2 regions of the Streptomyces coelicoflavus genome follow, and region 1 is predicted to be linked to the other one. Evidence: riboswitches for the same ligand, from Rfam matches in the RefSeq annotation. Region 1 holds a riboswitch; the other holds the start of a gene.
What was found. A riboswitch is a leader RNA that binds a small molecule or an ion and turns the genes downstream of it on or off. The one in region 1 is predicted to bind S-adenosylmethionine.

Region 1 (14,637 bases):
CCGGGGCCGGCCGGCGGCCGGTCGCGAGCCGCACCTGTTCGCGGGTGTTGGAGTCGTCGCTGTAGACCAGCACCGTGGCGGTCGCCTGCATGCTTCCTCCGATACGCGGTGAGACCGGTGAAGGCTGTCGTAGCCCGTTGGGGCGGATGCTACTCCCTCGAACGCCCCGTCAGCACGGGTTCGGACAGGCCTTCGACAGGCCTCCGACGGGCCGTTCGATGGGCCATCCGGGCCGTACGAGCAGGGGGAACACACCGAACGGCACCCCCCGGGGTGAGGGCGGGATAAGCGACCGACATAATGTCGGTCGTGGCGACAGCAACGACAGTAGAAACCGGGCACGCGCACCCGTCGGTCAACCGGCCGAACCTCACCAGCGTCGGAACCATCATCTGGTTGAGTTCCGAGCTGATGTTCTTCGCGGCCCTCTTCGCGATGTACTTCACCCTGCGATCGGTGACCGGCCCGGACTTCTGGTCCGAGAAGGCCGACGCGTTGAACATCCCGTTCTCCGCGACGAACACCACGATCCTGGTGCTCTCCTCCCTCACCTGCCAGCTCGGCGTGTTCGCGGCCGAGCGCGGTGACGTGAAGAAGCTCCGGATGTGGTTCATCGTCACCTTCGTGATGGGTGCGATCTTCATCGGCGGTCAGGTGTTCGAGTACACCGAGCTGGTCAAGCACGAGGGCATCTCGCTCTCGTCCGACCCGTACGGTTCGGCGTTCTACCTGACCACCGGCTTCCACGGACTGCACGTGACGGGCGGACTGATCGCCTTCCTGCTGGTCCTCGGCCGCACCTACGCGGCCCGGAGGTTCACCCACGAGCAGGCGACCGCCGCCATCGTCGTGTCCTATTACTGGCACTTCGTCGATGTGGTCTGGATCGGCCTGTTCGCCACGATCTACCTGATCAAGTAGTCGCGGCGCGCACCCGCGCAACACCAGAAGCATCGACAGCATCGACGCAGAAGATCCTGACACCGGGGTAATCCGTGAAAAAGCTCTCCGCACGACGACGCCATCCGCTGGCGGCACTCGTCGTCCTACTCCTCGCGCTGGCATGCACAGGGGGGCTGTACGCCGCGTTCGCACCCGCGAGCAAGGCGCAGGCCGATGAATCCGCCCAGTCCCTCGCCATCGACGAGGGCAAGAAGCTCTACGCCGTCGGCTGTGCCAGTTGCCACGGCACCGGAGGGCAGGGCACCACCGACGGCCCGAGCCTGGTCGGCGTGGGCGCCGCGGCCGTCGACTTCCAGGTGGGCACCGGCCGTATGCCGGCCCAGCAGCCCGGCGCGCAGGTCCCGAAGAAGAAGGTCATCTACTCCCAGGCGGAGATCGACCAGCTCGCGGCCTACATCGCCTCGCTGGGTGCCGGTCCGGCCGTCCCCTCGGAGGAGAAGTACGGTCCGGAGGGTGCGGACATCGCCAAGGGCGGTGAGCTGTTCCGCACCAACTGCGCGCAGTGCCACAACTTCACCGGCAAGGGTGGCGCCCTGACGCACGGCAAGTACGCGCCGAGCCTCGAGGGTGTCAGCCCGAAGCACCTCTACGAGGCCATGCAGACCGGCCCGCAGAACATGCCCTCCTTCCCCGACACCACCCTGTCGGAGCAGAACAAGAAGGACATCATCGCCTACCTGGACGCGGTCAACAGTGACGACACCGTGGACCCGGGCGGTCTGTCGCTCGGCGGCCTCGGGCCGGTCAGTGAAGGCCTGTTCGGCTGGATCTTCGGCCTGGGCGCCTGCATCGCCGTCGCCGTGTGGGTCGCCGCTCGGACCGCAAAGGCCAAGAAGTCATGAGTAGCCAAGACATTCCAGAAGAGAACCTGCCCGCTGAGCAGGGCGGCACGCACGTGCCGAAGCCCGCGGACGACAAGAACCCGTTCGCGGACCCGGGGCTGCCGCCCCACGAGCACCGGATCCAGGACGTCGACGAGCGGGCCGCCAAGCGGTCCGAGCGCGCGGTCGCCCTGCTGTTCACGGTGTCCATGCTGGCCACCATCGGCTTCATCGCCTCGTTCGTCGCGATCCCGCAGGACAAGTCGATCTACGTCTTCCCGATCGGGCACATCAGCGCGATGAACTTCGCGCTGGGCCTGACCCTGGGCGTGGCGCTGTTCACCATCGGCGCGGGCGCCGTCCACTGGGCGCGCACCCTGATGTCCGACGAGGAGGTCGCCGACGAGCGGCACCCGATCGAGGCCGACCCCGAGACCCGTGCGAAGGTCCACGCGGACTTCAAGCAGGGCGCCAAGGAGTCGGTGATCGGCCGGCGCAAGCTGATCCGCAACACGATGCTGGGCGCGCTCACGCTGGTGCCGCTCTCCGGCGTCGTCCTGCTGCGCGACCTCGGCCCGCTGCCCGGAACGAAGCTCCGCCACACGCTGTGGTCCAAGGGCAAGCTGCTCGTCAACATGAACACGAACGAGCCGATGCGCCCGTCGGACATCGGGATCGGTTCCCTCACCTTCGCCAAGCCCGAGGGCCTGGAGGAGGACGACCACGGCTTCCAGAACGAGATCGCCAAGGCGGCCCTGATGATCATCCGGCTGGAGCCGGACTCCATCAAGGACAAGCGCGAGCTCGAGTGGTCGCACGAGGGCATCGTGGCGTACTCGAAGATCTGCACCCACGTCGGTTGCCCGATCTCGCTGTACGAGCAGCAGACGCACCACGCGCTCTGCCCCTGCCACCAGTCCACCTTCGACCTTGCCGACGGCGCCCGGGTCATCTTCGGTCCCGCCGGTCACCCGCTGCCGCAGCTGCGCATCGGTGTGAACGACGAGGGGTATCTCGAGGCGCTCAGCGACTTCGACGAGCCCGTCGGTCCTGCATTCTGGGAGCGCGGATGAGTACTGCAGCCAACGACGCACCCCGCTCTCGCGGGAAGGCACCGGCCGGCGAACGTGTCGCCGACTGGGCCGACGGCCGGCTGGGGATCTACTCCCTGGCCAAGGCCAACATGCGCAAGATCTTCCCCGACCACTGGTCGTTCATGCTGGGTGAGGTCTGCCTCTACAGCTTCATCATCATCATCCTCACGGGTGTGTACCTGACGCTGTTCTTCCACCCGTCGATGAACGAGGTCACGTACCACGGCTCGTACGTCCCCATGCAGGGACAGCTGATGAGTGAGGCGTACAAGTCGACGCTCGACATCAGCTTCGACGTGCGTGGCGGTCTGCTGATCCGGCAGATCCACCACTGGGCCGCGATCATCTTCCTCGCCGGCATGTTCGTGCACATGATGCGCGTCTTCTTCACCGGCGCGTTCCGCAAGCCGCGTGAGATCAACTGGCTGTTCGGCTTCCTGCTGTTCGTCCTCGGCATGTTCACCGGTTTCACCGGTTACTCGCTCCCGGACGACCTGCTCTCCGGCACCGGTGTCCGCTTCACCCAGGGCGCGATCCTGTCGATGCCGATCGTCGGCACCTACATCTCGATGTTCCTGTTCGGCGGGGAGTTCCCCGGGACCGACTTCGTCGCCCGGTTCTACTCGATCCACATCCTGCTGCTGCCGGGCATCATGCTCGGGCTCGTGGTCGGCCACCTGATCCTGGTCTTCTACCACAAGCACACGCAGTTCGCGGGTCCCGGCAAGACCAACAAGAACGTCGTCGGCATGCCGCTGCTGCCGGTGTACATGGCGAAGGCGGGCGGCTTCTTCTTCCTGGTCTTCGGTGTCATCGCGGCGGTCGCCGGCATCGTGTCGGTCAACCCGATCTGGGCCATCGGCCCCTACCGTCCGGACCAGGTGTCGACCGGCGCCCAGCCCGACTGGTACATGGGCTTCGCCGAGGGTCTGGTCCGTGCCATGCCGGGCTGGGAGATCAACTTCTGGGGTCACACACTGGTCCTCGGTGTGCTCATCCCGCTGGTGATCTTCGGTGTCTTCCTGGCGCTCATCGCCGTCTACCCGTTCATCGAGTCGTGGGTGACCGGGGACAAGCGCGAGCACCACATCCTGGACCGGCCGCGCAACGCGCCGACCCGTACGGCCTTCGGCGTCGCCTGGGTCACCGCGTACATGATCATGCTGATCGGTGGTGGCAACGACATCGTCGCCACGCACTTCCACCTGTCGATCAACGCGGTCACCTGGTTCGTGCGGATCGGGTTCTTCCTCGGTCCGGTCCTCGCGTTCGTCGTCACCAAGCGGATCTGCCTCGGCCTCCAGCGCCGGGACAAGGAGAAGGTGCTGCACGGCCGCGAGTCGGGCATCATCAAGCGCCTGCCGCACGGTGAGTTCATCGAGGTCCACGAGCCGCTCAGCCAGGAGCAGCTGCACACGCTCACCGCGCACGAGCAGTACGAGCCGGCCGAGATCGGCCCCACGGTCGACGAGAACGGCGTCGAGCGCAAGGTGAAGGGCAGCGAGAAGCTCCGCGCCAAGCTCAGCGGCGCCTACTTCGGCGAGGAGTCGCAGATTCCCAAGCCGACCGTCGAGGAGTACAAGGAGATCACGAGCGGCCACGGCCACCACTGACCCTCCAGCGTCGCCACACCACGATCGAAGGGCCCCGTCCGTTCCGCGGACGGGGCCCTTCGACCGTGTCCGGGCTGGATAGGGTGGAAGCGCGATCCACCGTCCACCACTTCTCACGACACACACGATTCAGGAGCGGCTCATGAGCGCTGTGACCCCCGCTGGAGGCGACACCGCGGCGGGCCGCTCCTGGCCCGCCCTGCTGAACGGACTGCTGGACGGCCGCGACCTGTCCGCGGACGAGACCGCCTGGGCGCTGGACGTCATCATGCGCGGCGAGGCGACCGACGCGCAGATCGCCGCTTTCGCGGTGGCTCTCAGATCCAAGGGGGAGACCGTCGAGGAGATCTCCGGTCTGGTCCGCACGATGTACGACCACGCCAGGGTGATCGAGGTGCCGGGGGAGACCGTCGACATCGTCGGCACCGGCGGCGACGGCGCCAAGACGGTCAACATCTCCACCATGTCGGCGATCGTCGTGGCCGGTACGGGGGCCAAGGTCGTCAAGCACGGCAGCCGTGCCGCCTCCTCCGCGTCCGGCGCCTCCGACGTCCTGGAGAAGCTCGGGGTCAATCTGGAGCTGACGCCGAAGCGGGTGGCGGAGGTCGCCGAGGAGGCCGGCATCACCTTCTGCTTCGCGGTGAAGTTCCACCCGGCCCTGCGCCACGTCGCGACGGCCCGCGGCCAGCTCGGCATCCGCACGGTGTTCAACTTCCTGGGCCCGCTGACCAACCCCGCCCGGGTGAGGGCCCAGGCGATCGGGGTCGCCGACGCCCGGATGGCGCCGATCATCGCCGGTGTCTTCGCGGAGCGCGGCCACTCCTCCCTGGTCTTCCGCGGCGACGACGGCCTCGACGAGCTGACCACGACCGCCACCTCCCGGGTCTGGGTCGTGCGGGACGGCCGGGTGACCGAGGAGTCCTTCGACCCGCGCGACGTCGGCCTCGACCTGGTGCCGGTCGAGGCGCTGCGCGGCGCCGACGCCTCCTACAACGCCGACGTCGCCCGCCGCCTGCTGGCCGGCGAGACGGGCCCCGTACGGGACGCGGTGCTGCTGAACTCGGCGGCGGCCCTGGTGGCCCTGGAGCAGGGCGCGGGACCGCTGGCCGGACGGATCAGGGCCGGGATGGACCGCGCGGCCGAGGCGATCGACTCGGGCGCCGCCAAGCAGGTCCTCGACCGCTGGGTGGCCGCCAGCCACAGCTGAGCGGTGCGTGTGACGTGCGTCCCGCGATCCGGACCCGGGTTGCGGGACGCCGATCACTTCCCCTAAGTTTTTCGACAGGTCATGAGTGACAGTCATGAGGCCCCGGCCGACTGTCCGGCAACCCTCCGTCCGTGGCGGGGTGCCCCGGGTGAAGACCAGGTCGTGGACAGCAAGGTCCACGGCAAGCGCGGACCCCTCGCACGCTTTTGAGAAGTGTGGGGCCAGGGGTCCTGGTCGTCCGAGGGAGTCTCCCGTGAACCAGCGAATGCGATAGGGCCGCGAGCCCCGCCTCCGCGCACCTTCTTTCTTCTCTTCACGGCGCGTCGCTCCGCGCCGGTTCTCACGGGAGTCCGTCATGTCCGCAGTCGCCCCTGCCTCCGCCACCGCTGCCTCCGCCACCGCTGTCGCCGCCCCGCTGCCCGTCCTCGGCCGGGACGTCACCGTGCCGCTCGTCACCGGTGGGGAGGTCACGTACGCCGCGCTCGACTACGCCGCCAGCGCGCCCGCGCTCCAGCGGGTGTGGGACGACGTGGCCGCCTACGCCCCCTACTACGGCAGTGTCCACCGCGGTGCCGGGTACCTGTCGCAGCTGTCGACCGACCTGTTCGAGAACGCCCGCGAGACCGTCGCCGGGTTCCTCGGCTGCCGGGACGACGACCAGGTCGTCTTCACCCGGTCCACCACCGACTCCCTCAACCTGCTCGCCGCCGTGCTGCCCGCCGGGAGCCGGGTCTTCGTCTTCGAGACCGAGCACCACGCCTCGCTGCTGCCCTGGCGCGAGGCGGACGTGACGTACCTGGACGCCCCGCGCACCCCCGCGCAGGCCGTCGAGACCCTGGAGCGGGCCCTGGTCGCCCGTGAGCCGTACGGGCCCGCCCTGGTCTGTGTGACCGGCGCCTCCAACGTCACCGGAGAGCTGTGGCCGGTGCGTGAACTGGCCGCCGCGGCGCACGCGCACGGCGCCCGGATCGTGCTGGACGCCGCCCAGCTCGCCCCGCACCACCCGGTCTCGGTGACCGACCTGGACGTGGACTGGGTCGCCTTCTCCGGGCACAAGCTGTACGCCCCCTTCGGCTCCGGCGTGCTGGCCGGGCGCGCCGACTGGCTGCGCGAGGCCGAGCCGTACCTCGCCGGCGGCGGCGCCAGCCGCAGGGTCGGGCGGCGTGCCGACGGCGGGGTGGACGTCGAGTGGCACGACAGCGCCGCCCGGCACGAGGCCGGCTCGCCCAACGTCATCGGCGCCCACGCCGTCGCCTCCGCCTGCAAGGCGCTCACGGAGGCCGGGTTCGACACGCTGGTCGCCCGCGAGGAGCACCTGATCCGGACGGTGCGGGAAGGCCTTGCCGACGTCCCCGAGGTGCGGATCCTCTCCCTCTTCGGCGACGACGCGCCGCGCGTCGGGGTGCTCTCCTTCGTCGTGGACGGCTGGAACAGCTCGCACTTCGCCGCGGCCCTCTCCGCCGAGTACGGCATCGGCGTGCGCGACGGCCTCTTCTGCGCCCACCCGCTGCTGCGCACCCTGCTCGGCAGCGACCCGCAGGCGCAGGGCGAGTGCGGCGCCCCCGAGGCGGCCCCCGGGGAGAAGTCCCTCAACGCCGTCCGGGTGAGCTTCGGCGCGGGCACCCCGGACGAGCACGTCGAGCGGTTCGTGAACGCCGTCAGGGACCTGGTGAGCGACGGCGCCCGGTGGAGCTACCGCACCGTGGACGGCCGGTGCGTGCCCGATACCGCCCCCGGTACCGCCACCGCCCCGGCCGCCGGCGCCTGAGCGGCACGGGCCGCCGGGCCGGGCAGCCGCGACCCCAGCAGGATCATCCGCAGCGCCCGTTCCGTGGCGTCCGTGAGGAGTTCCGAGGCCCGCAGCAGCGCGTCCGCCAGAGCCATCGGCGCCGGCAGGATGCCGTGGCAGGCGTCCACCCCCGGCACCTCGTGCGCGCCCTCGCCGAGCGTGCCGGCCAGGGCGAGGACGGGCCGGCCGTGGAGCTTGGCGCGGCGGGCCACCTCGGCGGGGATCTTGCCGCGCGGCGTCTGGTGGTCCAGGGCACCCTCCGCGGTGAGGACCAGGTCGGCGCGGGCCAGCCGGGCGTCCAGGTCGAGGTGGTCGAGGAGCACGTCGAAGCGGGGCAGCAGCCGGGCCCCGACTGCCGCGAGACCCGCGCCGAGCCCGCCGGAGGCACCGGTGCCGGGGCCGTGGCGCAGGTCGGCACCGGTGACCCCGAGGTCGCGGACGACGACGCGCGCCCAGTTCTCCAGGCCGGCCGACAACTGCTCGACCTGCGCGGGCGTCGCCCCCTTCTGCGGGCCGAACACCCGGGCCACGCCGCGCTCTCCGCACAGCACGTTGAACGGGTTGCAGGCGACGAGCAGCTCGGTGTCCCTCAGCCGGGCGTCCAGGCCGGACGGGTCGATGCGGGCGAGGCGGCTCAGCTCCCCGCCGCCGTGCGGGAGTTCGTGGCCGTCCGCGTCGAGGAGTCGGGCCCCGAGGGCCTGGAGCGCGCCGGCGCCCCCGTCCGACGTACCGGAGTCGCCGCAGCCCACGAGGACGCGTCGCACACCGGTGTCGAGTGCGGCCCGGATCAGCTCGCCGACCCCGTACGTGGTCGTGGCGCCGGGGTCGCGCAGGGCACGCGGGACCAGGGACAGCCCCGCGACGGCCGCCATCTCCACCACCGCCGTGTCCCCGGCGCCGAGCAGCGCGAAGTGGGTGCCGACGGGCTCGCCGACCGGGCCGGTGGCGGCCAGCGCGACCAGCCGTCCGCCGGTCGCCGAGGCCAGCGCGACGGCCGTCCCCTCGCCGCCGTCCACCAGCGGGACGCGGTCGATCTCGGCGTCCGGCAGGACCCGGCGGACGCCCGCCGCGATGGCGTCGGCGGCGGCCTGGGCGGACAGGGACTCCTTGAAGCCACTGGGGGCCACGACGACACGGTTCAGTACGGAGGACATGCGAGCTCCTTCAACGGGTCACGGGTACGCCGAGCAGCGGCCAGACGGCGGTGGCGAAGAACAGGACGAGCGCGGCGGTCAGCGGCGCCAGGACGGCGGACAGCCGCAGCAGGTCGCGCGGGGTGTAGGTGGGGACGCCGGGGACGTCGGAGAAGAGCGTGACCGGCTTGGCGGAGGCCGGCAGCGTGTGGCAGAAGCCGGCCGCCGCCGTGGACGCGAGCGCGGCGGTGACCGGATTGACCCCGGCGCCCACGGCCGCCGCGACGACCAGCGGGACCAGGACCGAGGAGCGGGCCGAGCGGGACTGGAGGACCAGGTGGGCCGCCGTGCTCACCGCCACCACGACCCCGAGGAAGACGGCAGGGCCGACGTGCCCGGGCAGCCCCGACACCAGCCACCGCGCGGCACCGGAGTCGGCGAGCGCGACGCCCATCGCCATGGTCGCCGCCATGAACAGCAGCAGCGACCACGGCACGGTCTTCAGCGCGTCCTTGAGCCCCACGGTGCCCAGGGCGGGGGAGGAGGCGACGACCGCGCCGATCAGTGCCACGACCGCGGGCGACACGTGGTGCAGCGGCTCGCTGCACCACAGGGCCACCACCGTGGCCAGGAGCAGCGCGCAGCGCTTCTCCGCCTGCGTCCACGGTCCGGTGACCGGGCGGTCGCTGTGCCGCTGGATCTCCTCTGCGGTGATGTGGACGGAACCCTCGCGGTCCGCCCGCCGCGTGGTCGTCAGCAGGACCGCCTCGGCGGCGAGGTGGGAGGAGGTCACGGCCAGCGGCAGACCGAGCAGCAGCCACTGGGTGAAGCCGATCCGGTCCCCGGTCGCCTCCCACAGCACCGACACCGTGATCAGATGCGCGCCCGCACCGATCAGGGTCGCCACCGCCGACAGCAGGATCACGGTCGGGAAGAGCAGCGCCAGCATCACGACCAGTCGTCTCCGGTCCGCGAGGGCCTTGGCGAGGGCGAGGAACACGGGCAGCGCGAGCGCCGCCCGGCCGGAGGTGGCCGGCACCGCGAACGCCGTGACGACGAGCGCGGCCGTCGTCAGGTGCGTCAACTGCCGTACGGTGCGCGCCCCGCCGACCAGGAAGGCCGCCGCCCGCCCCGCGAGCCCGGTCCGGGCCACCGCCGCGGCCAGCACGAACGCGCAGATCAGCAGCCACACCGTGGCGTCGCCGAGGGTGCCGAAGAGGGTGTCGCTGCTGATCACGCCGGTCGCCGTCAGCGCGAGTCCGGCGCCCAGCGCGATGTACGTGTCGTCGATCGGCGTACCGATCCAGGCGCAGGTGGCCAGCGCGAACACCGCGAGGGTGAGGCGCGCGTCACCGCCCAGGGCGGGGAAGTTGGCGGGGACCGCCAGCAGCGCGCACAGGGACAGCGCCGCACACAGGGCCGCCGCCAGGCGGAGGTTCAACGTCACGCCCTCGAGGGTTCTCCCGGGCGGTGAGTCCTCAATGAGCCCGACATGAAGGAAACTTCACACCAAATCCGGTTCTCCCGCCGTTCACCCCGGCAGCCGGTACCCCATGCCTCGCACCGTCTCCACCCGCTGCGCCCCCAGCTTCTTGCGCAGCGCCCGCACATAGACGTCCACGATGTTGGAGCCCGGGTCGAAGTCGTAGCCCCACACGTGGGACAGGATCTGCTCCCGCGACAGGACCTGCCCCGGATGCCGCAGGAACAGTTCGAGCAGCACGAACTCACGGGCCGTCAGGTCCACCGTCCGCTGTCCGGCACGGGCCCGGCGGGTGCGCAGGTCCAGGGAGAGGTCGCCGGACCGCAGCACCGTCACCTCGGGCGCCCTGGCCGCCGTACGCAGCCGCAGCCGTACCCGGGCGAGCAGCTCCTCGAAGCGGAACGGTTTGGTCATCCAGTCGTCGGCGCCACCCTCCAGGCCGGCCACCGTGTCCCGTACGGAGTCCCTGGCGGTCAGCACGATCACCGGGGTCGTCACCCGGGACTCGCGCAGTTCGCGCAGGACCGTGAAGCCGTCCCGGCCGGGCAGCCCGATGTCCAGGACGACCAGGTCGAACCGGCCGGTGAGGGCGTACTCGTAGGCGGCGTCGCCGTCGGCGACCGCGGTGGTGGTGAAGCCGTTGGCGCGCAGGCCCTTCTCGACGAAGGAGGCGATGCGGTCCTCGTCCTCGACGATGAGGATGCGGTTCATGGTCGTGCCTCTTCCAGAGTGAGTACGAAGGTGGCCCCGCCGCCCTCCGTGGGGTGCAGGCCGACCCGGCCGCCGTGGCCCTCGGCGATGGCCCGCACGATGGACAGCCCGAGCCCGGCGCCGGTGCCGCGCACCCCGCGCCGTGCGGTGCCGCGCCGGAACCGCTCGAAGATCACCTCGGCGTCCTGCGGCTGGACGCCGGGTCCCGAGTCGGCGACGTACAGCTCGATGCGCGGGCCGTCGGCGCGGGACCCCATGCGGATCCGCTGTCCCGCCGTGGTGTGCTGCACGGCGTTCTGCGCCAGCTGCACCATGGCCTGGGTGATGCGCTGGGGGTCGAGAAGGACCTCCCGGTCGGCGACCCCGTCCAGCACCCACTCCCGGTCGCCCAGGGTGCGGGCCTTGACGTAGACGTCGGCGGTCAGTTCGGCGAGCTGGACCGGCTCGGGGGTGACGAAGTCGGGGCGTTCGGCCTTGGCGAGCAGCAGCAGGTCCTCGACGATGCGGCTCATCCGGTCCAGTTCGTCGGTGACGAGGCGGACGGTCTCCTCGCGCTCCGCCGGATCGTCGCCCATCAGCTCCAGGTGGCCGCGCACGATGGTGATCGGGGTGCGCAGTTCGTGGCCCGCGTCGTCGACGAACCGGCGCTGGGTGGCGAAGGCGCGCTCCAGGCGGTCCAGCATCGCGTTGAAGGTCTCGGCGAGCGCCGCCACGTCGTCGCGGCCGTGCACCGGGATGCGCCGGGTCAGGTCCTGCTCGGTGAGCTGGGCGGCGGTCGTGCGCACCAGCCGTACCGGTTTCAGGATGCGGCCCGCCACCACCCAGGCGATGCCGGTCGTCATCAGCAGGGCGACGCCGGAGATGGCGAGCAGGACACGGAACACCTCGTCGGCGCGGGCCTGTTCGCGCCCCGGGTGGAAGGCGACCACGAACGCGGCCGCCGGTTCGCCGCCGTAGCGGGCCACGGTGACCTTGGCCCAGCGGATCTCGCCCTCGGGCCGGTCCAGGGTGCCGGAGGAGTCGGGGGAGGCGTAGATGCGGCGCCGGGCGTCGGCGTCCTCGTGCAGGGGACGGTCGACCGGGATCTCCCGCTGCTGGATGATCTGCGTGGGCCTGCGGCTGCCGACCTCGCCGACCAGCCCGACCAGCTCCTCGTCCAGGTCGGCGTACTGCCGCTCCAGGAAGACCCGCAGCAGCCGCCCCGGGTCGGTGAACGGGCGGCCGGTCTCCGGGTCGAAGCCCTGCTCCTCGAAGTTGGCGAACTCGCCGGCCTCCTGCGCGAGCAGGCCGCTGATCCGCTGGTCGGTGTCGCGCAGCAGGATCGAGCGGGTGGTCGCCGCGACCGAGGCCAGCGCGACCGCCATCACGAGCAGCAGCCACAGCAGGATGCGGACCCGGGCCGAGACCCGGCGGCGCTCGCGCTCACCCGTCGCCGGGGCCGTCGTCGGCGTCCTGGCCCCGGTCGTCGTCATCGTCGTCATCCGAAGGGCCGTCGGTGACCGGCGGCCGCGTCACCACCTGGTCGCTGGGCGTCGGCTCGGGCGAGGAGGACGTCGGCGCCGGGGTGGGGGAGCCGCTCTCCAGCTCCACCTTGGCCGGGACCTTGGGCTCCTGCGGGTTGTCGGTCAGGGCGAAACTGGTCGCGGCGATGCCGAGGGGGATCAGGACGACGGCCGCGAGGGCCGCCATGCGGCGGGAGAAGACCATGGGGTGGATTCTGCGCGAGGTTTCCGGCGGGCCGGATGAGTCCTGGATGAAGGACCCTTCATGTCAGTCGGCGGATTGCTGCGGGTCCGCTGTGGCTGGTCGCGCCCACGCGGCGGAGCCGCACATTCGATACAGCCCCGCGCCCCTGAAGGGCACGCCCCTTCGGGGCGCTTCCCGCTCGGGGCGATCAGTTGTCCAGGCCGATCGCGAACGCCGCTTCCAGGTCGTGCTGGGAGTACGTGCGGAAGGCCACGTGGGTGTCGGTGCCCTCCACGCCGGGGATCTTGCTGATCCGGCCGGGGATGACGTCGGCCAGGTCCTCGTGCTTGCTCACCCGCACCATGGCGATCAGGTCGTAGGTGCCGGTGACGGAGAAGACCTCGCTGACGCTCTCCAGCGCGGCGATCTGCTCCGCGATCTCGGGAATGCGGTCCACGCTGGTCTTGATGAGGACGATCGCGCTGATCACGGCTGGTTCTCTCCCTCGGGCGCCGCCACTGGAACGCCACCAACTGTAGTCGTACGCCCGAACCGCACCCAGGCGAAGGCGAAGCCGAGACCGAATCCCACCAGGTGGGCGAGGTAGGCCACCCCCGGGCCGTCGCCGGCCCGCCCCGCCGCCAGCCACTGGAGGGAAACCCAGAACGGCAGCACGACCCAGGCCGGGAAGCGCAGCGGCAGGAAGAAGAGGAAGGGCAGCAGGCTGGTCACGCGGGCCCGCGGGAAGAGGAACAGGAAGGCGCCGAGGACCGCGGAGATCGCCCCCGAGGCGCCGACCAGGGACTCCTGGGAGTGGGCGTTGGCGCCCGCGTAGCCCACCAGGGCCAGGTAGCCGCAGCCGAGGTAGAACAGGGCGAACTGGAGCCGGCCCATCCGCTGCTCGGTCATCGCGCCGAAGACGTAGAGGAAGAGCATGTTGCCCAGCAGGTGCACCCAGCTGCCGTGGACGAACAGCGCCGTCGCCGGGGTGAGCGCCGAGCCGGGGGAGTCCTCGAACAGTTCTGCGGGGATCACGCCCCAGCGCCGGAAGTGGGCGCGCTGCGCCGCCAGCAGTTCCTCCCCGGTGCCGTACACCGGATTCAGGCCGGCCGCCGGGCTGAGCAGGAACAGCAGACAGCACAGCGTGATCAGCGTGTACGTCACGGGCGCCGCCCGGCGCCGGGACGGGCCGCCCGGGGCGGGCCTCCTGACCGCCGCGAGCGTTCTGCGGGCCGCCGTGCTCCAGTTGCGGATCATGAATACAGAGCATGACGTAACGGGCGCAACGGACCATAGCGCCTCGCCGCCGTGGACGCGCGGGCGTCGGGTACCCGCCAGGCCGTAGGGTTACGTGCCACACGCACCGGGGGAGCCCGGCGCGTCACCCACACTGGAAGAGAGCGAACAGCCACGATGACGGTTCCCCTGCCGACCGACACGACGCGGTGGCGCTGCACCCTCTGCGGCAACCTCACCCGCTTCGACGTGACCCGGGCCTCGAAGGTCGTCGAGTACGTGCACCTCGACCTGGCCGGCGAGCCGACGGTGGAGGAGCGCGAGGTGCTCAGTGAGACCGTCGAGTCGGTGCGGTGCCGCTGGTGCAACGCCGTGGACCAGGTGGAACTCGTGGACAGGCCGGATGCCGCCTCCTGAGCGGAGCGGCCCCGCACCAGGCGATTCCGGTCCGGGATCGCCCTGAGACATTGGGGTGACGGATGGTGGAGACACACGGCGGGGGGCCGGGCGACGGCGCCGCTGAGGTGCTCGACCGCCCGCTGCCCGACGGCGTGCGCCGCCGGGTCGTGCAGATCGTGTCCGACGGCTTCGGCTCACTCACCCTCGGCGAGCTGCCCGCACAGCTGAGGCAGTATGCCAGGTTCGCCCCGAACCGCCGCGCCAAGTTCGCCGGCAACGCCATGGCCGCCGCCGTGGAGACCGACGCGCTCTTCCGGCAGCGCATCGGCGAGAAGCTCCGCGACGCCCAGCCGGAACTGGCCGGCGCCCTGGACACCGGGTCCGCGCCCCCGGCCGCCGACCCCTTCGACGTGGCCGCCGCCGCCTACGTGCTGCGCCCGCACGGCTGGGTCAAGCTGGTGACCGCCGCCGGCGAGGAGGCGCAGCGCGCGGACGCCGAGCG
Region 2 (14,637 bases), 1.4 Mb from region 1:
GCCCCAGCAGGGTGCCTACGGCCAGCCGCAGGGGGCGTACGGACAGCCGAACGCGCACTACGCGGCGCCGGAGACCTTCCCCGGCGGGGGCGGTCCCGGGGGCCCGCAGCAGCCGTCGGGACACGGCGGGGGCGGCGGGCGCCGCGGCCCGAACACCAAGGGTCTGCTGATCGGCGCGGTGGCGGTCGTCGCCGCCGTGGTCATCGGCATCGCCGTGGCCATGACGAGCAGCGGCTCCGACGACGACAAGGGCGGCAACGAGGCGGGCGGTGACACCACCCCCACCCAGTCCCAGAGCAGCGAGCCCAGCCCGTCGGCGAGCGACGACGGCGAGGAGCAGGACGTCGAGCTGCCCTCCGTCGACGCGAAGGCGATGCGGCTGGGCGGCTCGGCCTCCCTCGCGTCGGACGTGGAGGGCGCCGAGTCGGACGGCGGCGTCTACGTGGCCAACCTCAACCAGCCGGGCTCCTCGGTCACCTGGACGGTGGACGGCATCCCCAAGGACGGCCTCTACACCCTCTTCACCACGTACAGCGCGGCCGGCGAGGACCAGTCGATGACCCTCACGGTCAACGGCAAGGAGTTCGGCAGCAAGCTGAACCTGGGCAACTTCGCCCACGCCGAGGACGGCGACTTCGCCAAGGGCTGGACCAAGACCTACGCCTGGCCCACCCTCAACAAGGGCACCAACACCATCACGCTCTCCTGCGCCGACGGCGACAAGTGCAATGTCCTGCTGGACCAGTTCTCCCTGAAGAAGGGCCAGGTCAAGGACTAGGTCCGCCCCTGCGGCGGACCCTGCTGCGCACCCGGCCGGGTTCAGGCCGCGCCCGCCTCCGCCGTCACCGCGACCCCGCGTCCGAGCAGTTCCTCGTACGCCGCCCGGTCGAACTCGCCCGCCACCGGCGCCAGCACCGTCGCCGCCGACAGGGCGACCGCGCGGGTCAGCCGGTCCGGCCAGGGCAGGTGCTCCACCAGGCCGGAGAGCAGGCCCGCCACCGCGGAGTCGCCCGCGCCGGTCGGGTTGCCGTGGACGTGGGCCGGCGGTGCGGCCCGCCAGCGGCCCTCCGGGGTCACCGCGAGCAGCCCCTCGGCGCCCAGCGAGGCGACCACCGAGCGGGCACCGCGGCGCCGGGCGGCCTGCGCGGCCCGCTGCGGCTCGTGCGAGCCGGTCAGCTCGGCCAGCTCGTCGGCGTTCGGCTTGATCAGGTCCGGGCGGGCGGCGAGACCCCGCCGCAGCGGCTCCCCGCTGGTGTCGAGCAGCACCGGCACGCCCGCGGCGCGCGCGGCCCGCACCAGACCGGCGTACGCGCCCACCGGCACGCCCGGCGGCAGGCTGCCGCACAGGGCCACCGCGGCGGCGCCGGTCAGCAGGTCCTCGTACGCCTCCTGGAAGGCGTTCCACTCGGCGGGCGCCACGGCCGGTCCCGGCTCGTTGAGCTGGGTGGTGTCGCCGGTGCGCTCGTCGACGACGGCGACGGTGCGCCGCGTCGCCCCCGCGACCGGCACGAGCGCGTCGGTCACCCCGGGCACGCCGGTCAGCCGCTCGCGCACGACGCCGCCGGTGGTGCCGCCCGCGAAACCGGTGACCGTCACCTCGTGCCCGAGGGCCGCGAGGACGCGGGCCACGTTCAGCCCCTTGCCGCCGGGCCGCTCGGTCACCTCGGTCACCCGGTGGGAGGCGTGGGGCCTGAGGCCCTGGACGCGGTAGGTGATGTCGAGCGCGGTGTTGAGAGTGACGGTGAGGATCACCGTGCCGACCTCCCCCGATCGTGTGCGGCTGGGTGTGCCCGTGGGGCTGTGCTCCACGACACGATCATGCCAAACGGCGGGCGGTCGGCCCAGTCCCCGGGTCCGACCGGTGGCGGCCGGCCCCGGAGCGGCCCCGGAGCGGACTCGGGTACGGATCAGCCCAGTTGGGGATCGACCACCCATTCGCCCCGGCGCATGACGCCGACCAGGTCGAAGGCGTCGTCCAGGACCACCAGGTCGGCGTCCTTGCCCGGTTCCAGGGAGCCGACGCGGTCGTCCAGGCCGAGGAGCCGTGCCGGGTTGGCGGAGATCGCCGCGACGACGTCCTCCACGGGCAGCCGGTCGATGGTCACCGCCCGCTTGAACGCGCGGTCCAGGGTGAGCGTGGAGCCCGCGATCGAGCCGCCCTCCACCAGCCGGGCCACGCCGTCGGTGACCTCGACGTCCAGCGGGCCGAGCCGGTAGCGGCCGTCGCCGAAGCCGGCCGCGTCCATCGCGTCGGTGATGAAGGCGACCCGGGCCGCGCCCGCGTGGTGGAAGGCCAGCTGGAGCGCCGCCGGGTGCAGATGCGTGCCGTCGTTGATCAGCTCGACGGTGATCCGCTCGTCCTCGAGCAGTGCCGTGATGGGGCCCGGGGCGCGGTGACCGACCGGGGGCATCGCGTTGAAGAGGTGCGTGGCGACGGTGGCGCCCGCGTCGATGGCCCGCACGGTCTGCTCGTAGGTCGCGTCGGTGTGCCCGACGGCCGCGATCACGCCGTGCTCGACCAGCAGCCGTACGGAGTCCAGGCCGCCCGGCAGCTCGGTCGCCAGCGTCATCATCTTCGCGTGGCCGTGCGCCGCGTCGACCAGCTTGCGCACCTCGGCCGGGTCCGGGTCGCGCAGCAGCTGCTCGTCGTGGGCGCCCTTGCGGCAGGGCGAGATGAACGGCCCCTCGAAGTGGATGCCAACGATGTCGCCCTGCTGCGCCAGCTCGGCGAGCATCCCGGCGTGCCGGGCGAGGAAGTCCAGGTCACCGGTGACGGCGGAGGCGACCACCGTGGTGGTGCCGTGCCGGCGGTGGGTCTCGACGCCGGTCAGGACCTGCTCGGCCGTGCCGCCGGCGAAGGAGGCGCCGCCGCCGCCGTGGTTGTGGAGGTCGACGAAGCCGGGGACCACCCAGTGGCCCGACAGGTCGACGGTCTCGGCCTGCGGGGGAGCCGTGTCCGCGATCCGCGTGCCGTCGACGATCACGCGGCCGTCGTCCACGGTCCCGGTGGGCAGTACCACCCGGGCACCGGCGAGAACCTTGCTTGGGGCCATCAGGTGGTTACCTCCGGGGGAGTCGCGGCCGTGACAGCCGTGGAAGCTGTGGGAGTCGAAGCGGGCGGTGCGGGCGGTGCGGGCGGAGCAGCGGTGTCGAGCAGGTCCCAGGCCATCAGCCCGGCACCCAGGCAGCCGGCGGTGTCCCCGAGTGCGGCGGGGACGATCTCCGGCAGTTTCTGGAAGGTGACGCGGCGCCGGACCGCGTCCCGCAGCGGTGTGAACAAGGTTTCCCCCGCCTCGGCGAGGCCGCCACCGATGATCAGGACACGCGGGTCCAGCAGGGTGAGCGCGGTGACCAGCCCGTCGGCGAGCGCGTCCACGGCGTCCTGCCACACGGCGAGCGCGCGGGCGTCCCCCGACTCGACGGCCTTGGCGCAGTCGGCCGCGTCCGCCCCGGGGTCGCCGCAGGCCTGGGCCCACGCCTGGCTGACCGCCGACGCGGACGCGAACCGCTCCAGGCAGCCGCGCTGCCCGCACGGACAGGCGATGCCGCCGGGGCGTACGACGACGTGGCCGATCTCGCCCGCGAAGCCGTGCGCGCCGGCCTCGACCCGGCCGTCGATGCCGATGGCGCCCGCGATGCCGGTGCCCAGCGGCACGAACAGGAACCGGTCGGCGCCCTGCCCGGCACCGATCCGGCCCTCGGCGAGCCCGCCGGTGCGCACGTCGTGCCCGAGGGCGACCGGAATACCGCCGAGCCGCTCGCCGAGCAGCGCCCGCAGCGGGACGTCGCGCCAGCCGAGGTTGGCCGCGTACACGGCGACGCCCCGCTCGGCGTCGACGATGCCGGGGACGGCGACGCCGGCGGCACTGGCCGGCTCGCCGAACCGGTCCGCGCCGTAGGCCCGCAGTTCGGCGGCGAAGTCCAGGATGCCCGCCACGACCGCCTCGGGTCCCCGCTCACGGCCGGTGGCCCGGCGCGCCTGGTGCAGCAGCTCGCCCCCAGGCCCCGCCAGGGCGGCCTTCATCCCGGTGCCGCCCACATCGAGGGCGATGACATGTCTCACGGGGACAGTGTGGCCCGTACACCCGGGAGAGGTCTAGTCCACTGCGGTGGTGTAGACCTTAATCTGCTAAGCGAACGCACGAACGAGCAGTCAGGGTTGGGGAACAGGGTGCAGCGGCGTAGGACAGGAACGATCGCGGTGGTGTCCGCACTGGGCATGACGGCGGTCCTCGGCGGCTGCGGGCTGACCGGCGACTCCGACGGGGTGACCCTGAGGCTCGTCGCCGCCGACTACGGCGACAGCAAGGAGAACAGCTCCCAGAAGTACTGGGACGAGCTGGTCAAGTCCTACGAGGCCAAGAACCCCGACGTGCACGTGGACGTCACCGTCTACTCGTGGAACGACGTCGACCGCAAGGTCCGCGAGATGGTCGAGGCGGGCAAGGCGCCCGACATGGCCCAGATCGGCGCCTACTCCGACTACGCCGACAAGGACCTGCTCTACCGGGCCGACGACGTGCTCTCCATCCCGGTCCAGGCCGACTTCGTCTCCCAGCTGGCCGGCGCCGGCCAGGTCAACGGCGTGCAGTACGGGCTGCCCTTCGCGGCCTCCACCCGGGTGCTCTTCTACAACAAGACCCTCTTCAGCGAGGCCGGCGTCACCCCGCCCAAGTCCTGGGACGACCTCGCCGAGGCCGCCGAGGCGCTCGAGGACAAGGGCGTGAAGTACCCGTACGCCCTGCCGCTGGGCCCCGAGGAGGCCCCGGCCGAGACGATGCAGTGGATGCTCAGCGGCGGGGGCGGCTACACCGACGACGTCGGCACCTACTCCGTCGACTCCCCGCAGAACGTCGCCACCTTCACCTGGCTGCGCGACGAGCTGGTCGGCAAGGGCCTCACCGGCCCCGTCGCCCCCGGCAAGCTCAACCGCGCCGCCGCCTTCGACGCCTTCGCCAACGGGGACGTCGGCATGCTCAACGGGCACCCCTCGCTGATGAAAATGGCCTCCGACAAGGGCGTCAAGTACGGCATGGTGACCACCCCCGGCGCTGACGGCGAGAGCAGGAACACCCTCGGTGTCTCCGACTGGATGACGGCCTTCAAGAAGAACGGCCACCAGGAGGAGATCGGCGACTTCCTCGACTTCGTCTACAGCGAGGAGAACGTCCTCGACTTCTCCCGCGAGTACGGTCTGCTGCCCGTGACCACCTCCGCCTCGCAGACCATGAGCACCGCGCCGGAGGACAAGAAGCTCAAGCCGTTCCTGGACGAACTGCTGCTCTCCCAGCTGTACCCGGTCGGCAAGACCTCCTGGGCCTCGGTCAGCGCGGACGTCAAGAAGCACATCGGCGAGGCGGTCGCCCCCGGCGGCAGCCCCGGGGAGGTCCTCGGCGAGATCCAGGCGACCGCGATGCGGGCCGGCAGCGCGGAGTAGCGGCCGCGTTGTCGGTGGCGGGCGTTACGTTGTCGTACATGGACCTGGGAGAGCTGGCCGAGCGGGAGCGGAGCATCCTCGCGCTGGAGCGCCGGGGCTTCTCCGGCCCCGGCGCCAAGGAGCGCGCCGTCCGCGAGGAGCTGGGCCTGGCCCCCGTCCGCTACTACCAGCTCCTCAACGCCCTCCTCGACGACCCCCGCGCCCTGGCCTGCGACCCGGTGACGGTCAACCGCCTGCGCCGGATACGGGAGTCGCGCCGCGCGGAGCGCTGAGGTTGGCTTCGGCCCCGGCGGGATAGGTTCGCCGTATGGGCAGCCACCAGGACTCCACCCGAGACGACTCCCCACACCCCCTGCCGACGCCCGCGACGGCCGCCGGACGCGAAGGGCTGGACGCCCTCCTCGCCGAGCCCGGCCGCGCGCTGGTCGCGCTCGACTTCGACGGCACGCTCGCCCCGATCGTGCCCGACCCCGACCGGGCCCGCGCCCACCCCGGGGCCGTACCGGCGCTCGCCGCCCTGGCCCCGAAGGTCGCCTCGGTCGCCGTGATCACCGGCCGCCCCGCCGAGGTCGCCGTCCACCACGGCGGCTTCGCGGACGTCCCCGGCCTCGACCACCTCGTCGTCCTCGGCCACTACGGCGCCGAGCGCTGGGACGCCGCCACCGGCACCCTCACCACGCCCGAACCGCACCCCGGCGTCGCCGCCGTCCGCGCCGCGCTGCCGGGCCTCCTCGAGCGGTCCGGGCCCGCGGCGCAGGGCACCTGGACGGAGGACAAGGGCCACGCGGTCGCCGTCCACACCCGCCGCGCCCCCGACCCGCAGGCCGCCTTCGACGCCCTGCGCGCCCCCCTCGCCGACCTGGCCGCCCGCCACGGCCTGATCGTCGAACCCGGCCGCATGGTCCTGGAACTGCGCCCGCCCGGCATGGACAAGGGCGCCGCCCTCAGGTCGTACGTCCACTCCCTCGACGCCGGCTCCGTCCTCTTCGCCGGCGACGACCTCGGCGACCTCCCGGCCTACGCGGCCGTCGACACCCTCCGCACCGAGGGCACCCCGGGCCTCCTGGTCTGCAGCGCCAGCGACGAGGTCACGGAACTGCGGAAACGCGCGGACGTCGAGGTACCCGGCCCGGCCGGAGTGGTGACCCTGCTGGCGGCCCTCGCACACCGGCTGGCCTGAGGCGACGTCGTCGGGAAACGGCGGCCCCGTCAGCCGCGCAGCGCCTCCAGCTGCTCCAGGAACCAGCGCGCCGGGGGCAGCGCGGTGCCGGCGGCCGCCAGCCGCTCCGACCGCTCGGCCCGTTCCCCCGCCGGCAGGCCGAGCGCCTCGTGCAGCGCGTCCGCCGTCCCCACCACGTCGTACGGGTTCACCACCACCGCGTCCCGGCCCAGCTCCTCGTACGCCCCCGCCTCCCGCGACAGCACCAGCGCGCACCCCGCGTCGGAGACGAGCGGCACCTCCTTCGCGACCAGGTTCATCCCGTCCCGGACGGGGTTGACCAGCGCCACGTCCGCCAGCCGGTACGCGGCGAGGGACCGCGCGAAGTCGTCCTTCAGATTCAGCACGACCGGCGTCCACCCCGGCGTGCCGAACTCCTCGTTGACCGCGTGCGCGACCCGCTCCACCTCGGCCGTGTACTCCCGGTACACGGCGAGATCCTGCCGCGAGGGATACGCGAACGCGACGTGCACGACCCGCTCGCGCCACTCCGGCCGCCCGGCCAGCAGTTCCCGGTAGGCCAGCAGCCCCCGCACGATGTTCTTGGACAGCTCGGTGCGGTCCACCCGCACGATCGTGCGGCGCGCGCCGCCCTCCGGCGCGGTGCCGATCTCCTCCCGCAGCGCCGCCATCCGCTCCTCGACGTCCGCCTCGTGCGACCGCTTGCGCAGGAAGTCCCCGTCGGCGCCGAGCCCGTGCACGCCGATCTCCGTGCCGCCCGTGCCGCCCACCACGGCGTCGCAGCAGGCGGTGAACGCGTCGGCCCAGCGCCGGGTGAGGAAGCCGAGCCGGTCGGCGCCCAGCATCCCGCGCAGCACCTGCTCGGCGATGTCGTCCGGCAGCAGCCGGAAGTAGTCGACCGGGGCCCAGGGCGTGTGCGAGAAGTGGCCGATCCGGAGGTCGGGGCGCAGCTCGCGCAGCATCCCCGGCACCAGCGTCAGGTGGTAGTCCTGCACGATCGCGACCGCGCCCTCGGCGGCCTCCTCGGCCAGCGCCTCGGCGAAGGCCCGGTTGTACGCCTCGTAGGAGGCCCACTGCCGCCGGAACTCCGCGTCGAAGACCGGCTCCAGGGGCGTCTGGTACAGCATGTGGTGCACGAACCACAGCACCGAGTTGGCGATCCCGTTGTACGCGTCCGCGTGCACGTCGGCCGGCACGTCCAGCATCCGTACGCCGTCCTCGCCGACCCCGCGCCGCACCGCCTCGCGGTCGCCGTCGCCGAGCGCCGAGCACACCCACAGCGCGCCCGCGTCCGGCCCGATGGCCGACAGTCCCGAGACCAGCCCGCCACCGCCCCGCTTGGCGTGCAGCGACCCGTCCTCCCGCACCTCGTACGAGACCGGCCCCCGGTTGGAGGCGACCAGCACCTGAGCAGCACCGAAGCTTGAAGCCATACGCCTCAACCTAGCCCGGCCCCCCGAACCTCAAACGTTCCCCGGTGTCACCCCGGCTGCGATTCGGTCACGCGTCTTGTGTGGGAACTGTGAACGGGCTGAGGATGTGCGGTGCACATTTCAACTTCTTGGGGGGTGGGCGAACCATGCCCATACGTACACACACGCGACACCCGCGCGGGAGCAGACTCGTCGCCCCGGCGGCACTGATCGCGGCCTGCGCGCTGGCCCTGGCGGGCTGCGGCGACGGAGACGGCGACGCGGGCGCGAAGGCGGCGGCCACGACGACGACCCCGACCGCCACCGCCACGCCGAGCGGCAGTCCCACCCCCGAGGCGTCCCCGAGCACCGAGACCCCGGCGCCCACGCCCACCCCGACCGCCGTCACGCTGCCGGACCTCACCGGCGGCAGCATCGGGGCGGCCGTCGGGGCCGCCAAGAAGGCGGGCGTGCACTACACCGTGAGTCTCCAGGGCACCGGACAGCGGGCCTCCTCCTGGGGCAGCGGCGAGAAGGTCTGCGCGCAGAGCGGCGGCCCCGGCACCGTGACCTTCACCGTCCCCCGCGACGGCCGCGACTGCGCCGGACGCCTGCTGCACACGCCGAAGCCGACCCCGAAGCCCTCGAAGACCCGGGCCGACGGCACCGGCGGCACGAGCGGCGGCGGCGGCACCGGCGGCGGCTCGGGCGGCGGCTCCGGCGTCTGCGAGCTGATGAGCCCGGCCGGCAACTGCTACGCCGACGGCCAGTTCTGCGCCAAGAAGCACCGGGGCCTGCACACCCACGGCCGCGGCGGCGAGTACCTGACCTGCGAGCTGGACTCCGGCGGCCGGTGGCGCTGGTCGGACGGCGTCCCCGGCTGAGACCCGGGGGTCAGGCCGCCTTCCGGGCCGCGTACTCCGCGATCTCCGTCATCGGGGGCCGTTCCTCGGTGTCCACGGCGTAGGTGCGCGGCTCGAAGCCGTCGGCGCCGCGTTCGAACTGGGTGAGCGTCGGCCGGACCAGGTGGCCGCGGGCCAGCCGCAGCTGGGCGGTGCGGTAGATCGCGGCGGCCATCCGGCCCAGCGCCCGGCCGTCCTGGTGGCGGTGGACGCGGACCCCGACGTCCACCTGCGCGAGCGCGTCCAGGCCGACCAGGTGCAGGGCGTCGACCAGCATGCCCAGTTCGACGCCGTAGCCGACCGGGAAGGGCAGCCGTTCCAGCAGGGAGCGGCGGGCCGCGTACTCGCCGCCCAGCGGCTGGACGAAGCCGGCCAGCCGCGGCCAGTGCAGGTTGAGCAGCGGGCGCGCCATCAGCTCCGTGACCCGGCCGCCCTGCCCGGCCGCCCCGCCGAGCGGACGGTCGTACATGGCCTTGACCAGGTGCACGTCCGGGTCGGTGAGCAGCGGGCCGACGATCCCGGAGACGAAGTCGGCGGAGAACTCGCGCAGGTCGGCGTCGACGAAGCAGACGATGTCCCCGCCGGTGACCAGCAGCGACCGCCACAGCACCTCGCCCTTGCCCGGCACGGCGGGGATGCGGGGCAGGATCGAGTCCCGGTGCACGACGCGGGCACCCGCCGCCGCGGCCACCTCCGAGGTACGGTCGCTCGATCCGGAGTCCACGACCACGATCTCGTCGACGAGCGGGACCCGGAGCATCAGCTCCCGCCGGATCACCGTGACGATGTCCCCGACCGTCGCCTCCTCGTCCAGGGCGGGCAGCACCACGCTGACCGACTGCCCGGTGGCGTGCTTGGCGGACAGGAGCTGCCGGACGGTCCGGTCCCCGGCGGACCAGGAGCGTGCGTTCAGCCAGCGCTCGACTTCTTCCAGCACGTCCGGTGGTCTCCTTCGTGATCCGTGGTGATCCGTTGTGATCCATCTCGCGGTACGGACGACTATCTCAACGGCCTTGGCCTTCGGTTACAGTCTTGAACAACGCGTGGGACCACCGCATGCCGGGGTCGCCGCGCGCACCACCGTCAAACAACTTCATACCGCTCATCCAGAGGGGCAGAGGGATACGGCCCGATGAAGCCCCGGCAACCCTCCAGCCGGCTCTTGTCACACGGACGTGGCGAGGCTCCCGGCTAGGGAAGGTGCCAAATCCGTCTCACGGCGAGATGCGTCGTGAGGAAGATGAGGAGAAAGGGCCTCGCCTCCATGGCTGTGCAGACTGCCGAAACCCCCGCGAACTCCACCGACGGCACCGTCGACCTCGGCCCCGCCGCCGCGCTGAGCTGCCGGGAGTGCGGCCACCAGGTCCCGCTCGGACCCGTCTTCGCCTGCGAAGAGTGTTTCGGCCCCCTCGAGATCGCCTACGACTTCTCCGCCTACGACACCGAAGAGCTGCGCAAGCGGATCGAAGCGGGCCCCGCGAACATCTGGCGCTACGCCCCCCTGCTGCCCGTCCCCGCCGACGTCGCGACCAAGCCGAACATCAACCCCGGCTGGACCAAGCTCGTCCAGGCCGACAACCTCGCCCGCGAGCTGGGCGTCACCGGCGGTCTGTACGTCAAGGACGACTCCGGCAACCCCACGCACTCCTTCAAGGACCGCGTCGTCGCCCAGGCCATCGAGGCCGCCCGCGCCTTCGGCTTCACCACCCTGTCCTGCTCCTCCACCGGCAACCTCGCCGGTGCCGTCGGTGCCGCCGCCGCCCGGGCCGGCTTCCGCTCCTGCGTGTTCATCCCGCACGACCTGGAGCAGGGCAAGGTCGTCATGGCCGCCGTCTACGGCGGCGAGCTGGTCGGCATCGAGGGCAACTACGACGACGTGAACCGCTTCTGCTCCGAGCTGATCGGCGACCCGGCCGGCGAGGGCTGGGGCTTCGTCAACGTCAACCTGCGCCCCTACTACGCCGAGGGTTCCAAGACCCTCGCGTACGAGATCTGCGAGCAGCTCGGCTGGCGGCTGCCCGACCAGCTCGTCGTGCCGATCGCGTCCGGCTCCCAGCTGACGAAGATCGACAAGGGGCTGAAGGAGCTGATCGGGCTCGGCCTGGTCGAGGACAAGCCCTACAAGATCTTCGGCGCGCAGGCCGAGGGCTGCTCGCCGGTCTCCACGGCGTTCAAGGCCGGTCACGACGTGGTCCGCCCGCAGAAGCCGAACACCATCGCCAAGTCGCTGGCCATCGGCAACCCGGCCGACGGCCCCTACGTCCTCGACATCGCCCGCCGCACCGGCGGTGCCGTGGAGGACGTGACCGACGAGCAGGTCGTGGACGCGATCAAGCTGCTCGCCCGCACGGAGGGCATCTTCGCCGAGACGGCGGGCGGTGTGACGGTCGGCGTGACGAAGAAGCTGATCGAGAACGGCGTCCTCGACCCGTCGCTCACCACCGTCGTCCTCAACACCGGCGACGGACTGAAGACCCTCGACGCGGTGGCCGGCACCGGCCTCACCGCCACGATCCGTCCCAACCTGGACTCCTTCCGAGAGGCTGGCCTCGCATGAGCGTGACCGTTCGCATCCCGACCATCCTGCGCACCTACACCGGCGGCAAGGCCGAGGTGAGCGCCGACGGCGCCAACCTCGGGGAGGTCATCACGGACCTGGAGAAGAACCACACCGGCATCGCCGCCCGCGTCCTGGACGACCAGGGCAAGCTGCGCCGCTTCGTCAACGTCTACGTCAACGACGACGACGTCCGCTTCGAGCAGGGCCTGGAGACGGCGACGCCGGACGGCGCCGGTGTCTCGATCATCCCGGCGGTCGCCGGCGGCTGATACGTGTCGTAGCGTGACTTGCCCTCTCCGTGAGAGAAACGGAGGGGGCAATTCCATGTGGTTGAGCGCGGTAGAGTTGGGGAACGCGCTCCCGATCGACACAACGGGAACCGTTAATTCCTGCCGTCCGTCCGACAAGAAGTAGCCAAAGTGCGGACGTGTTCTGTGGCTTTTGTTCTCTTTGTGTGCCCCGACTTGACCCGAATTCAGGCGAATTCTCGCCACATTCCGGACCGGGCGCGTCCAGATTTCTCGTCCGATTGACCTGTTGCAGACGGCAGTTGGACAGATACATTCAGCCGCGGTCGACGCGTTCCGGCGCACGCCCCCAGTCGTGAGGGGGCGAGGTCTGACCCGGATTCGCGAAGTGCGGATCTGTGCAAGGGCCAGTAATAGGGGAGTTAGGCATGGCTCAGGGCACCGTCAAGTGGTTCAACGCGGAGAAGGGGTACGGCTTCATCGCGGTCGACGGTGGTGCGGATGTATTCGTCCACTACAGCGCGATTCAGATGGACGGCTACCGCACCCTCGAAGAAGGCCAGCGGGTCGAGTTCGAGATCTCGCAGGGTCAGAAGGGCCCGCAGGCCGACATGGTTCGCCTCAGCGCCTGAGACGCGCGGCCACCGCAGCACCCGGTCTTCATCCGAAGGGCCCGTACCTCCAGGGGTACGGGCCCTTCGGCCTGCCCGGACGCCCGTCGCCCCCTTGTTCGCGGGTGGCTGACCGGCGGGCCGGATCAGCGAGAGGCGCTTGCACTCGATGGGGGCGAGTGCTAATCATTGGCGTTAGCACTCTGAAGGTGAGAGTGACAACGAAGGACCGGGTCGGTGAGGCCCGCAGGCCGGGTGGGGAAGGAACCACAAGGTCGGCGAGCCGTCCGTCGCGGGCGCGGGCGCGGTCCGAAGGAATCACCCCCAGTCCTGGAGGGACCACTTCACATGGCCAAGATCATCGCGTTCGACGAGGAGGCGCGGCGCGGCCTCGAGCGCGGCATGAACCAGCTCGCGGACGCCGTCAAGGTGACGCTCGGCCCCAAGGGCCGCAACGTCGTCCTCGAGAAGAAGTGGGGCGCCCCCACGATCACCAACGATGGTGTCTCCATCGCCAAGGAGATCGAGCTCGAGGACCCGTACGAGAAGATCGGCGCCGAGCTGGTCAAGGAAGTCGCCAAGAAGACGGACGACGTCGCCGGTGACGGTACGACCACCGCGACCGTTCTCGCCCAGGCCCTGGTCAAGGAAGGCCTGCGCAACGTCGCGGCCGGCGCCAACCCGATGGCCCTGAAGCGCGGTATCGAGAAGGCCGTCGAGGCCGTCTCCGCCGCCCTGCTCGAGCAGGCCAAGGACGTCGAGACCAAGGAGCAGATCGCCTCCACGGCCTCCATCTCCGCCGCCGACACCCAGATCGGCGAGCTCATCGCCGAGGCCATGGACAAGGTCGGCAAGGAAGGCGTCATCACCGTCGAGGAGTCCCAGACCTTCGGTCTGGAGCTGGAGCTCACCGAGGGTATGCGCTTCGACAAGGGCTACATCTCGGCGTACTTCGCCACCGACATGGAGCGTATGGAGGCGTCGCTCGACGACCCGTACATCCTGATCGCCAACTCCAAGATCGGCAACGTCAAGGACCTGCTGCCGCTCCTGGAGAAGGTCATGCAGTCGGGCAAGCCGCTGCTGATCATCGCCGAGGACGTCGAGGGCGAGGCCCTGTCGACCCTGGTCGTCAACAAGATCCGCGGCACCTTCAAGTCCGTCGCCGTCAAGGCCCCGGGCTTCGGCGACCGCCGCAAGGCCATGCTCGGCGACATCGCCATCCTCACGGGCGGCGAGGTCATCTCCGAGGAGGTCGGCCTCAAGCTCGAGAACGCCTCGCTGGACCTGCTGGGCAGCGCGCGCAAGGTCGTCATCACCAAGGACGAGACCACGATCGTGGACGGCGCCGGCTCGGCCGACCAGGTCCAGGGCCGGGTCAACCAGATCCGCGCCGAGATCGAGAACAGCGACTCGGACTACGACCGCGAGAAGCTCCAGGAGCGTCTGGCGAAGCTGGCCGGCGGCGTGGCCGTCATCAAGGCCGGTGCCGCCACCGAGGTCGAGCTCAAGGAGCGCAAGCACCGCATCGAGGACGCCGTTCGCAACGCGAAGGCGGCCGTCGAGGAGGGCATCGTCGCCGGTGGTGGCGTGGCCCTGCTCCAGGCCTCCCAGGTCTTCGAGAAGCTGGAGCTGTCGGGTGACGAGGCGACCGGCGCCAACGCCGTGAAGCTCGCCCTGGAGGCCCCGCTGAAGCAGATCGCCGTCAACGGCGGTCTCGAGGGCGGCGTCGTCGTGGAGAAGGTCCGCAACCTGACCGTCGGCCACGGCCTGAACGCCGCCTCCGGTGAGTACGTCGACATGATCGCCGAGGGCATCATCGACCCGGCGAAGGTGACCCGTTCCGCGCTGCAGAACGCCGCCTCCATCGCCGCGCTGTTCCTCACCACCGAGGCCGTCATCGCCGACAAGCCCGAGAAGGCCGCCGCGGCGGGCGCCCCGGGCGGCATGCCGGGCGGTGACATGGACTTCTGATCGACCGGTTCCGGTTGATCGACCGTCCGGTACGGACCGAGGGCGGCACTTCCCGAGAGGGGGGTGCCGCCCTCGGGCGTCTCCGGCTGTGGGCAGGCTCACATCGGGGCGCCGGGCGGAATGGTCCGGCGGGGCGGTCCCGTTCCCGTGGGAGTGCGTTGCATGCGCGCGCACATACCAATCGGTACCCACCTCAGGAGCCCCCACGTGACCGTCACCCCCGCCGAGGCCGCCACCCGCGCCGCCCAGCTCCTCGCCCGCCCGGCCACCATCAACGGCCTCACCGTGCCCAACCGCATCGCGATGGCCCCGA

Region 2: linked by a shared signal. The riboswitch ahead of thrC (threonine synthase) and the one ahead of OHA99_RS27305 (aminotransferase class V-fold PLP-dependent enzyme) in region 1 are both predicted to bind S-adenosylmethionine.

Annotation. Positions count from the first base shown of each region.
Region 1 is NZ_CP108218.1:6,091,856-6,106,492, forward strand. Features, by position in the region: gene OHA99_RS27275 (response regulator transcription factor) at 1-91, opposite strand, end outside; gene OHA99_RS27280 (heme-copper oxidase subunit III) at 301-921, shown strand; gene OHA99_RS27285 (c-type cytochrome) at 996-1,805, shown strand; gene OHA99_RS27290 (ubiquinol-cytochrome c reductase iron-sulfur subunit) at 1,802-2,857, shown strand; gene OHA99_RS27295 (cytochrome bc complex cytochrome b subunit) at 2,854-4,491, shown strand; gene trpD (anthranilate phosphoribosyltransferase) at 4,634-5,698, shown strand; SAM riboswitch class IV at 5,776-5,892, shown strand; gene OHA99_RS27305 (aminotransferase class V-fold PLP-dependent enzyme) at 6,054-7,466, shown strand; gene OHA99_RS27310 (glycerate kinase) at 7,391-8,641, opposite strand; gene OHA99_RS27315 (SLC13 family permease) at 8,652-10,067, opposite strand; gene OHA99_RS27320 (response regulator transcription factor) at 10,152-10,814, opposite strand; gene OHA99_RS27325 (HAMP domain-containing sensor histidine kinase) at 10,811-12,178, opposite strand; gene OHA99_RS27330 (small secreted hydrophilic protein) at 12,237-12,521, opposite strand; gene OHA99_RS27335 (Lrp/AsnC family transcriptional regulator) at 12,709-12,990, opposite strand; gene OHA99_RS27340 (rhomboid family intramembrane serine protease) at 12,987-13,757, opposite strand; gene OHA99_RS27345 (hypothetical protein) at 13,914-14,153, shown strand; gene OHA99_RS27350 (NYN domain-containing protein) at 14,216-14,637, shown strand, end outside.
Region 2 is NZ_CP108218.1:4,668,614-4,683,250, forward strand. Features, by position in the region: gene OHA99_RS20815 (carbohydrate-binding protein) at 1-778, shown strand, start outside; gene OHA99_RS20820 (1-phosphofructokinase family hexose kinase) at 820-1,752, opposite strand; gene nagA (N-acetylglucosamine-6-phosphate deacetylase) at 1,908-3,053, opposite strand; gene OHA99_RS20830 (ROK family protein) at 3,053-4,063, opposite strand; gene OHA99_RS20835 (extracellular solute-binding protein) at 4,220-5,437, shown strand; gene OHA99_RS20840 (DUF3263 domain-containing protein) at 5,476-5,709, shown strand; gene otsB (trehalose-phosphatase) at 5,745-6,617, shown strand; gene OHA99_RS20850 (trehalose-6-phosphate synthase) at 6,647-8,050, opposite strand; gene OHA99_RS20855 (hypothetical protein) at 8,197-8,913, shown strand; gene OHA99_RS20860 (glucosyl-3-phosphoglycerate synthase) at 8,924-9,868, opposite strand; SAM riboswitch class I at 10,031-10,178, shown strand; gene thrC (threonine synthase) at 10,196-11,488, shown strand; gene OHA99_RS20870 (MoaD/ThiS family protein) at 11,485-11,760, shown strand; gene OHA99_RS20875 (cold-shock protein) at 12,168-12,371, shown strand; gene groL (chaperonin GroEL) at 12,699-14,324, shown strand; gene OHA99_RS20885 (NADH:flavin oxidoreductase) at 14,532-14,637, shown strand, end outside.